DNA from 4 places in the Desulfomicrobium salsuginis genome. Region 2 is predicted to be linked to each of the others. Evidence: predicted binding sites of a transcription regulator. Region 2 holds the regulator's gene; each other region holds the start of a gene.
The links. Region 2 encodes sigma-54, which starts transcription at its own class of promoters, with help from an activator protein. Its sites were predicted from a motif close to CTGGCACGGNNNNTGCTT; they were not measured.
Positions count from the first base shown of each region.

Region 1: the regulator sigma-54 is predicted to act here: its motif matches at 847-864, upstream of ACYQ3G_RS15205 (NifB/NifX family molybdenum-iron cluster-binding protein).
Region 3: the regulator sigma-54 is predicted to act here: its motif matches at 1,014-1,031, upstream of ACYQ3G_RS06590 (OmpA/MotB family protein).
Region 4: the regulator sigma-54 is predicted to act here: its motif matches at 965-982, upstream of ACYQ3G_RS17345 (periplasmic heavy metal sensor).

Region 1 covers NZ_BAAHYA010000002.1:1,807,398-1,809,592, reverse strand. Annotated here, with positions in the region: gene ACYQ3G_RS15210 (sigma-54 interaction domain-containing protein) at 1-732, shown strand, start outside; gene ACYQ3G_RS15205 (NifB/NifX family molybdenum-iron cluster-binding protein) at 889-1,398, shown strand; gene ACYQ3G_RS15200 (P-loop NTPase) at 1,505-2,195, shown strand, end outside.
Region 2 covers NZ_BAAHYA010000002.1:2,068,350-2,070,544, reverse strand. Annotated here, with positions in the region: gene hpf (ribosome hibernation-promoting factor, HPF/YfiA family) at 1-444, opposite strand, end outside; gene rpoN (RNA polymerase factor sigma-54) at 511-1,941, opposite strand; gene lptB (LPS export ABC transporter ATP-binding protein) at 2,054-2,195, opposite strand, start outside.
Region 3 covers NZ_BAAHYA010000001.1:1,460,960-1,463,154, reverse strand. Annotated here, with positions in the region: gene ACYQ3G_RS06595 (motility protein A) at 1-142, opposite strand, end outside; gene ACYQ3G_RS06590 (OmpA/MotB family protein) at 142-993, opposite strand; gene ACYQ3G_RS06585 (ferredoxin) at 1,134-1,316, shown strand; gene ACYQ3G_RS06580 (DHA2 family efflux MFS transporter permease subunit) at 1,520-2,195, opposite strand, start outside.
Region 4 covers NZ_BAAHYA010000002.1:2,285,157-2,287,351, reverse strand. Annotated here, with positions in the region: gene ACYQ3G_RS17350 (two-component system sensor histidine kinase NtrB) at 1-367, opposite strand, end outside; gene ACYQ3G_RS17345 (periplasmic heavy metal sensor) at 444-914, opposite strand; gene ACYQ3G_RS17340 (hypothetical protein) at 1,182-1,349, shown strand; gene ACYQ3G_RS17335 (sirohydrochlorin chelatase) at 1,419-1,790, shown strand; gene ACYQ3G_RS17330 (TraR/DksA family transcriptional regulator) at 1,921-2,195, shown strand, end outside.

The DNA.
Region 1 (2,195 bases), 260 kb from region 2:
GCCAAGGCCGGGGCCTATACCGGTGCTGTGCGCGACCGTCTCGGCCGCTTCGCCCAGGCCCGCGGCGGGACCATCTTCCTGGACGAGATCGGCGAGATCAGCCCGGCCCTGCAGGTGCGCCTGCTGCGCGTGCTGCAGGAACGGACCTTCGAGCCCCTGGGCTCCGCGCGCACCGAATCCACCGACGCCCGCGTCATCGTGGCCACCAACCGCAGCCTGCCGGACCTCATCCGCGAGGGGACGTTCCGCGAGGACCTCTACTACCGCATCAACGTCATCCGCCTTGAATTGCCTCCCCTGCGCGAGCGCAAGGACGACATCGGCCTGCTGACCGAGCAGTTCATTCGCCGTTTCAACCGCCTTCAGAACCGCAGCGTCCCCGGCATCAGCGCCGAGGCCCTGTCGCTGCTCATGGCCCACGACTGGCCGGGCAACATCCGTGAGCTTGAGAACTGCATCGAACGGGCCTTCGTGCTCTGCGGCGACGGACGCATCGGTATCGCCCATCTTCCCGAGGAGCTGACGGCCACGGCGCCCCATATCGGCGGGCACCAGTCCGTGCACGATCTTCTGGACCGGCAGGCCATCCAGGCAGCCCTGGAGAGGGCCGATTTCAACCGACTGGCCGCGGCGCGGGACCTGGGCATCCACAAGACCACGCTCTTTCGGCGCATGAAGCGCCTGGGCATGGAGCTGCCCGTCCGCGACGGCCGCTCCACCCCCCGACGGTAGCCGCGCGCAACTCTCGCGCGTCTTGTGGTGCGCCGCCGCAACCCCGCCCCTGCGCCTGATGCCCGAAATCCCCGCCCCGCCTTGGTCCGGCCCCGCCGGGCGGTCCGGTCTCTTCCGGCACGCTCCATGCTTTGCCTTGGCGCAGAGAGGGACCCTATGACCCGCATCGCAGTGCATCATTGGCAGCATCGCATCGCCCCGGTCTTCGACATCGGCGGCGAAATCCTCGTCCTCGGCAACGGCGCCGGGGCGCGCGAGGAGCATCTGCTGCAGTGTTCCGAGCCGCTGCACAGGGCCGAGGAGCTCTGCGCGCTGAGCGTGGGGACCCTCATCTGCGGGGCCATCTCCCGGTCCATGTCCGAGGCCTTGGCGGCTCGGGGCATCACTGTGGTGGGCTTCGTGGCCGGCGACCTGGACCGGGTCGTGGCCGCGTGGGAGCATGGGGGGCTCGACGAAACCTTCGCCATGCCCGGATGCCGCGGCGCGTGCCGTGGCCGGGGGGCTGGGGAGCAGCGGGCGGCCGGCTTCGGTCCCCGGCGTGCGGAAACGCCGGTGCCCGTCGCATCCGAAGACTGTCTCGACACCGGTCCCGGCGGTCAGCGCAGGCGCGCCCGCAGGGGCGGCCGGGGGCCGGGCGGATACGGGTTTCCGGGGCGTGACGGGTAATGGGACGACTTTGATATCGAAATGGACGCCTCTTGGCGCGGAGCACGCAGTTCGCGGCCGGGAGGACATGGGGATGAACACCAACAGGCTTTTTCGGAGATACTTGATGGACAACACGGAGAAGAGCGCCGCATCCGATGCGGCCCGTTCCAAGGCGTCGACGTGCGATTCGTGCACGGATTCCTCGTGCTCGGCAGCCAAGCGGCAGCTGAACGAGACGGATCAGGATTTTCAGGAGCGCAGGGCCCTGCAGGCCCGCCTGTGCCGCATCGACCACAAGATCATGGTCATGTCCGGCAAGGGCGGGGTGGGCAAGAGCACCGTGGCCGTGAACCTGGCCATGGGCCTCATGCTGGCCGGCAAGAAGGTCGGCCTGCTGGACGTGGACATCCACGGGCCCAGCGTCCCGACCATGCTCGGCCTGGAGGGCGCGACCATCGACCAGGGGCCCGAGGGCCTGCTGCCCGTGGAACTGGGCAACCTCAAGGTCATGTCCATGGGCTTCCTGCTGCGCAACCCCGACGACGCCGTCATCTGGCGCGGCCCGGTCAAGGGCGGGGTCATCAAGCAGTTCCTGAAGGACGTGGCCTGGGGCGACCTCGACTACCTGATCATCGACGCGCCTCCCGGCACCGGCGACGAGCCCCTGTCCGTCTGCCAGCTCATCAACCCCATCGACGGCGCCGTGGTCGTGACCACGCCGCAGCGCGTGGCGGCCATGGACGTGCGCAAGTCCATTACCTTCTGCGCCCAGGTCGGCATGAAGGTCCTGGGAGTGGTGGAGAACATGAGCGGCT
Region 2 (2,195 bases):
CTCCGTCTTGCCGAGCTGCATGGCGGCCTCTTCGACGACCATGGGTTTGGGCTCGAAGTGGTCGGTCTGCTGGATGCTCTGTCTGCGCTTGCCCGTGGTGTCCTCGTCGAAGCTGATGACGTCCATGCGCACGGTCTCGCCGCCGGCCTTGCGCTTGCTCTTGTCCTTGTCGCGGATCTTGCGCATCTGGGCTTCGAGCTTGTCCCACACCATGTCCACGGTGGAGTACATGTCCTCGCTGTCCTCGCGGGCGGAGATGTGCACGTTCTTGCCGGTCAGGACGACGTCGGCGATATGGCGGAATTTCTCGACTTCGAGGTTGACCTGCAGTTCGGCGTCAGGGGTGCCGGCCATGAATTTGCCGAGCTTGCCGAAACGGTCCTTGGCGTACTTGCGCAGGTGGTCGGAAGGGTCGAAGTTCTTGAAGTTGAAGACTATCCTCATGGAATCCTCCTCGTCAGTTGAGGGTCAACCCCGCGTCTTCCCCGAAGGGCGGCGCGGGGTGGGATATCAAAACACCTGCTTGCGCTTGGATGACGACTCGATGCCCAGAACGGCGCGGTATTTTGCCACCGTGCGGCGGGCGATGTTCACATCCAGCGTTTCCTTCAGCACCGCTGCGATTTTCTCGTCGCTGTAGGGGTGCTTGGGGTCTTCCTCGCTGACCATCTTCTTGATGATGGCCTTGACGGATTCGGAGCCCACCTGGGTGCCGTCGTCCATCTCCAGCGCGGAATTGAAGAAAAATTTCAGTTCGAAGATGCCGTGCGGTGTGGCCACGTACTTGCTCGTGGTGATGCGACTGACCGTGGATTCGTGCATCTCGATGTCGTCGGCCACGTCCTTGAGGATCAGGGGCTTGAGCTTGGTCACTCCGTGCTCGAAGAAGGCCCGCTGAAACCGCACGATGCTCTCGACCACCTTATACAAGGTTCTCTGCCTTTGGTGCAAGCTCTTCATGAGCCACATGGCCGAGCGCATCTTGTCGTGTAAGTACTCCCGGTCCGGGCCCTTCACGGCCAGGCTCGTGTCTTCCATGTAGTAGGGGCTGAGCTGCAGCTTGGGCAGGCCGTCGTCATTCATGACGATGACGAAATCGCCTTCGTACTCGTAGACGAAGACGTCGGGGCTGACGAAGACGGTGTTGTCGCTGCCGTAGCTCGCTCCGGGCATGGGGTCCAGGGTCTGGATGATGTCCAGGTAGGCCTTCAGGTCCTCCATCTGGATCTTGAACTTGCGCAGGAGCGGCTTGTAGCGGCGCTTCTCGATGTCCTCCAGATGCTCGTCGACCAGGGAGATGAGGATGGGGTCGTCCTGGCCCAGGACCTCCAGCTGGATGAGCAGGCACTCCTTGGGGGAACGGGCGGCTACGCCCACGGGGTCGAAGCGCTGCAGGCGGTGCAGGACGGACTTGACCAGGGCCAGGGGCGAAAGGGTCTCGGAGGCGATCTCCTCGGCGCTGGTCGTCAGGTAGCCCAGGGAGTCCAGATTGCCGATGATGGCCTCGCCGATGGCCTCTTCCTCTTCGGTGATGTTGGAGAGGCAGAGCTGCCACAGGAGATGCCCTTCCAGGGATGGCTTGCCCGAGAGCCTGGCCTCGTAGGACATCATCTCTTCGAGGGCCTCGGTCTCCTTGAACTGCACCTGCTTGGTCGTGCTCGAAAAGTCGCCGAGGTAGTTCTCCCAGTCGGCGTTGCGCATGAGTTCGGCGTCGTCGAAGGACACGTCGGCCCGCTGCTCGGCGGGCGGGGCCTGGGCTTCGACCTCCTCGGAGAGTTCCCGCGGCGCTTCCTCAAGCATCGGATTTTCCAGCAGTTCCTGCTGAACGGCTTCGAGGAGCTCGAATCGGGAGAGCTGAAGCAGCTTGATGGCCTGCTGCAGCTGCGGGGTCATGACCAGCTGCTGCGTCAGCTTGAGGTTCTGTCGAAGTTCAAGGCCCATAGTGTCTCTGTCGTCTACGCGTAAAATGCAGTGTTGTCGTCGGCGGATTCATCCAGCAAAGACTTTGCCACAGAAGGCAGGTCGTGGCAATCCTTGGGAAATCGGCACGCCGCTAAAGGCTGAAACCCTCGCCGAGATAGACCTTGCGCGCCCCGGGGTCGGCGACGATTTCGTCGGGGCTGCCGCTCAGGATGATGCGGCCGTCATACACCAGGTAGGCGCGGTCGCAGATCTGCAGGGTCTCGCGCACGTTG
Region 3 (2,195 bases), on a different contig from region 2:
CGATGGCCACGCCAAGCGTCCCCCCGGCCACCACGAAGATGGCGGCCAGGTTGAAGTATTGGGCCACATTCCCGCTGATGGCGAATCCGGCGACGAAAACCGCACCACAGAGCACAAGACCAAAAAAGGATTTCCGATCCATCACCGCCCTCCCCCGGATGACGCCACCCAGCGCCGGAAACCGCCTTCGCCGCCTTCCACGGCCGAGGGCAGCGGGTCCGTCGGAATCTCGGCGCTGAGCACCAACTCGACCCGCCGACTGCGCTGCGCAGCGTCGCCCGCCTGCACGGGGCGCTGGTCCCCGTAGGCGGTCACGAGAAGCCGTTCCGGAGGAAAGCCGGCCTCCGTGGCCAGAAACATTGCCACCTCCATGGCCCTGGCCGAAGAAAGCCGCCACGGCGCGGCGAAGTCGCCGCCCGCTTCCCCCGGCGCGGCATGGCCGACCACGGCCATGGCGTGGGGCGCGCTGCGCAGGATGGCGGCAAGTTCGAGCAGCGCGCTTTTGACGTCGGGCCGCAGCGCAGCGCCGCCGGGTCCGAAGAGGAAGTCCCCGGCCAGGGTCACGTGCAGGGACTTTTCGGGCACGAGTTGCACGGTCACGGCCCCGTCCAAACGGGAGCGCTCGATCATGTCGCGGATGCGGTCATGGATGCGGCCCAACATGGACTCGACCGGCGGCGCGGGCAGGGGCAACTCCCCGCCCCCTTCGACCCGGGCAGGCAGGTCCGTCACCGACTTGAACTGGATTTTCGGCGTCTGGAAGGCGTAGAGCGCGGCGAACATGATGAACATGGTCATCATCAGGTCCGACCAGCAGACGACCCATGCGGCCGCTTTGGGCCGGGGCTCGCGGGCAAAGATGTCAAACTGTTGACCGGCCGGGCTCCCGTCGCCCAAGCGCGGCTCCCAGCTTCCGCCGGGCTGCCGCTCCGTCTCAGGCCGCGCCAGCCGTGCCGAGATGTCTCGAATGTTCTCTTGTGTTGGTTCTCGCATGGATTCCTCCGCCCGGAACTGAGCCAAATCCATGCCAAGCGTTCCCGCCGAGAAAGGCCCACGAAATACGTTCCGGCTTGCAGGGGTTGCTCAAAGGCTGTATGAATCGCACTAAACGTCAACCCCAACCTGGAGGAAACATGGCTATTGTTATCGATCACGATGAATGCATCGGCTGCGAAACCTGTGTCGAGCTTTGCCCGGAAGTCTTCGCCATGATGGACGGCGAGGAAAAGGCCATGGTCAAGGCCCCGGATTCCAACGCCGACTGTGTGCAGGACGCCATCGACGGTTGCCCTGTTTCGGCCATCAGCAAGGAATAACCCGGATTTTCCTTCTCAAGGCAAAGGGGAGCGAGGCTCCCCTTTTTCATGTCCGCAACACATGCTTGCGCTTTGGGCGGGTGAACGTCCTTGAGACTGCGGGCCACTCAGACCTTGAAAACTCTCCGCATGGCACCGGCCGTCCCGAACTGCCGCGACATTTCCGACACGCGCGTCCGCGCGGTCTTCCTGCCGCAAGCCGGTTAGTGCACGCCTTCGGGCATGTGCCCGCCGTGGTCGGGACGGCGCAGGATCCACATGAAGACGGCCAGGCCGAAGAAGAGCATGGCCTGGACATGGAAGACGTCGACGTAGGCCATGTAGCCGGCCTGCTGCTGCATGGAGCGGTAGATGAGGCCAGCCGCCTCGATGGGGTCGAGGCCCATGTAGTGTTGCAGCGCGTCGCGGGCCTGGGTGAAGGCGGGGTCGTAGGGGGTGAGGTGCTCCACGAGGTGGCTCTGGTGAATCTGAGCCCGCCGGGCCAGGAGCGTGGTCACGAAGGCCGTGCCGAAGGAGCCGCCGAGATTGCGCAGCAGGCTGAAGAGGGCCGAGGCGTTGTTCATGCTGGCCCGCGAGAGCGAGGACATGGTCAGAAATGACAGGGGCACGAAGAAGAAGGCGATGCCGATGGCCTGGATGTTGCGCCCCAAAATGGCCGTGCCGATGTCGATCTGCAGCGTGAAGTGCGACATGAAGACGAGCGACAGTCCCGAGACCGTAAGCCCGAAGCAGAGCAGGAACCTGGCGTCGATCCGCTCCGTCATCTTGCCGACGAAAGGCAGCAGGACGAGCATGATGGCCCCGCTGGGGCCCAGCACCAGCCCCGCCAGATAGGACGTGTAGCCCATGAGGTTCTGCAGGAACATGGGCAGCAGCACG
Region 4 (2,195 bases), 220 kb from region 2:
TGATGGCCTTGGGGTCGTCGTGGGAGGAGAAGAGGATGTGCCCCATGGGGTTGTAGAGGCCGATGAAACGGGCGTCGGAGCGGGTGATGTAGTCCTTGAGGAGGTCCTTGGCCAGGGCGCGCTGGAGATTGAGCAGGGCGGTGGCGTGCTCGGGCGAGGGCGGCAGGCGCAGTTCCCTGCGCAGGTTGATCTCGATGCCGGCGGCGATGGCCCTGGCCGTGACCACGGCATGCTCGCGGAAGGATTCCTGCTGCTGCCGCAGGTTGCGCCAGGTGGAGAAGCTCAGGGCCAGGCCGAGGACGAACACGGCCATGGTGGCCATGAGCGTGACGGTGCGGCTGCTGCGGGGTGGGAGGGCGATGTCCATGGCCGGCTCCTGGCTTGAAAAGGCAAAGGCCGCAGGGGGTGCGGCCTTTGCCAGGTAGGGGGGAGGGGATGAGCGGTTACAGGGTTTGGGCTGGAGAGGCGGGTGCGTCGCCGGCGCCGGTCCCGGCGCCGCTGGAGTATGCTCCGCACCCGGCTGCGCCTGCGCAGCCTCTCTGGGATTCCAAGGGAACGGGCTTGCCGGTGATTTCGGTCAGCTCGATGCGGTAGTCGGCATTGAGCTTGGCCTTCTTCGCCTGCAGTTCGTTCACTTCGGCCATGGCCTTATCCACGGCCGCCTTGTCCACCGGTACTGCGGCGAACAGGGCTTCCATGGCGTCGTGCTTGGCCTTCAGCTCCTTGTGGAGGGCAAAGAGCTGTTCGTGATGCACGTCGGTCAGTTTCTGGACCTTTTCCTGCTGCTCGGGGGTCAGGCCGGACATGAAGTCCTGGTAGTGTCCCTGTCCCGGACAGCCGCCTTTGTAAGCCTGGGCCCCGGCAGCGAGGATGAGGACCAGAAGGAGGGAGAGGATGAGGTGTCTTGCGTACATGAATGCTCCTGTCACACTGTGGAGGTAGTGGTGTGATGTTGGACTGCGTATAGCATCGTGTGTGCCATTGTTGAATATTTTGTAAATTCGAATGGTTGCAAAAAGAGGGTAGCCTTGGAGGGTGGTTTTTGTGCATCTTGTTGCACAAGTTGTCGCATTGTGCAAACAGGCCGCCGTCTCCCCGGTCTTGCCTTCGTGCGGGAAAGGATTACGATCATGGCGTCATCACACAGCAATTTGCCTGGAAACAGGTGCAAGGAGGCTCATATGTGCAAAGGATGCGGATGCCTGCGCGGCAAGGCCACCACGACGGTGGTCAAGCACGATCACGAACATTCCCACGGTGACCTGACCCACAGTCACCCTCACGACCACGCTCACGACCACACCCATGACGAGAAGGACGCTCCGGTCCACGAGGACCACAAGCACTAGAGGCAACGGCGAGAAATCGGGCCGCCTGACCACGGGAGGGCGGCCCTTCCTTTTTCCAAGGAGAGACGCATGGACACGACGGGAATGATCGTCCTCGGCCACGGCAGCCGGCGCAGGGAAGTGGGCGAGGCCTTTACCGCCATGGTCGGGCGGGTGGCGCGGCAACTGCCGGGCATGACGGTGCTGCCGGCCTTCTTCTCCCTGGGCGAGCCGACCCTGGCCGACCAGGTGCGCAAGCTGGCCTCGGGCGGCTGCTCGCGGATCGTCATCATGCAGTACTTTCTCTACAACGGCGTGCACATCGAGCAGGACATCCCCGAAATGATCGCCGAGCTGCGCCGGGAGATGCCGGGACTTCAGTTCGTCGTCCAGCCGACCCTGCAGGACGACCCGGCCATGGAGCGGCTCATCGCGGACCGCCTTCGTGCCGCGGCCCCCTAGGGTTGTCATGGAGCCTCCTCGCCGCCGTCGCCGATCCGCAACATGCGGGGCATAGGGTGAGCCAACGGTTGGAAGGTTTCCTCCGGGCGGGCCGGAGGGTCCTGGCGACCACAATCCAGGAGGCTCCCCCATGTCGCATTGCAGGAACATGCATCAGGGCATCGAACGTCAGCTGCGGGAAAAGTACGTCACAATCGAGCGTGAAATCGAAGATCTTCGGGAAGTTATGCGTCAGGACCGCGCCCTGGAGCCCGATCCGGCCGACCAGGCCTGCACTGCTTCCTCCCAGGACTGGAACATGATACGCTTCAATCGCAACGTGAAGCTGCTCAAAGACATCGCCGTCGCCCTCAAGGCCATCGACAACGATTCCTACGGGGTGTGCGAGCTCTGCGGGGACGACAT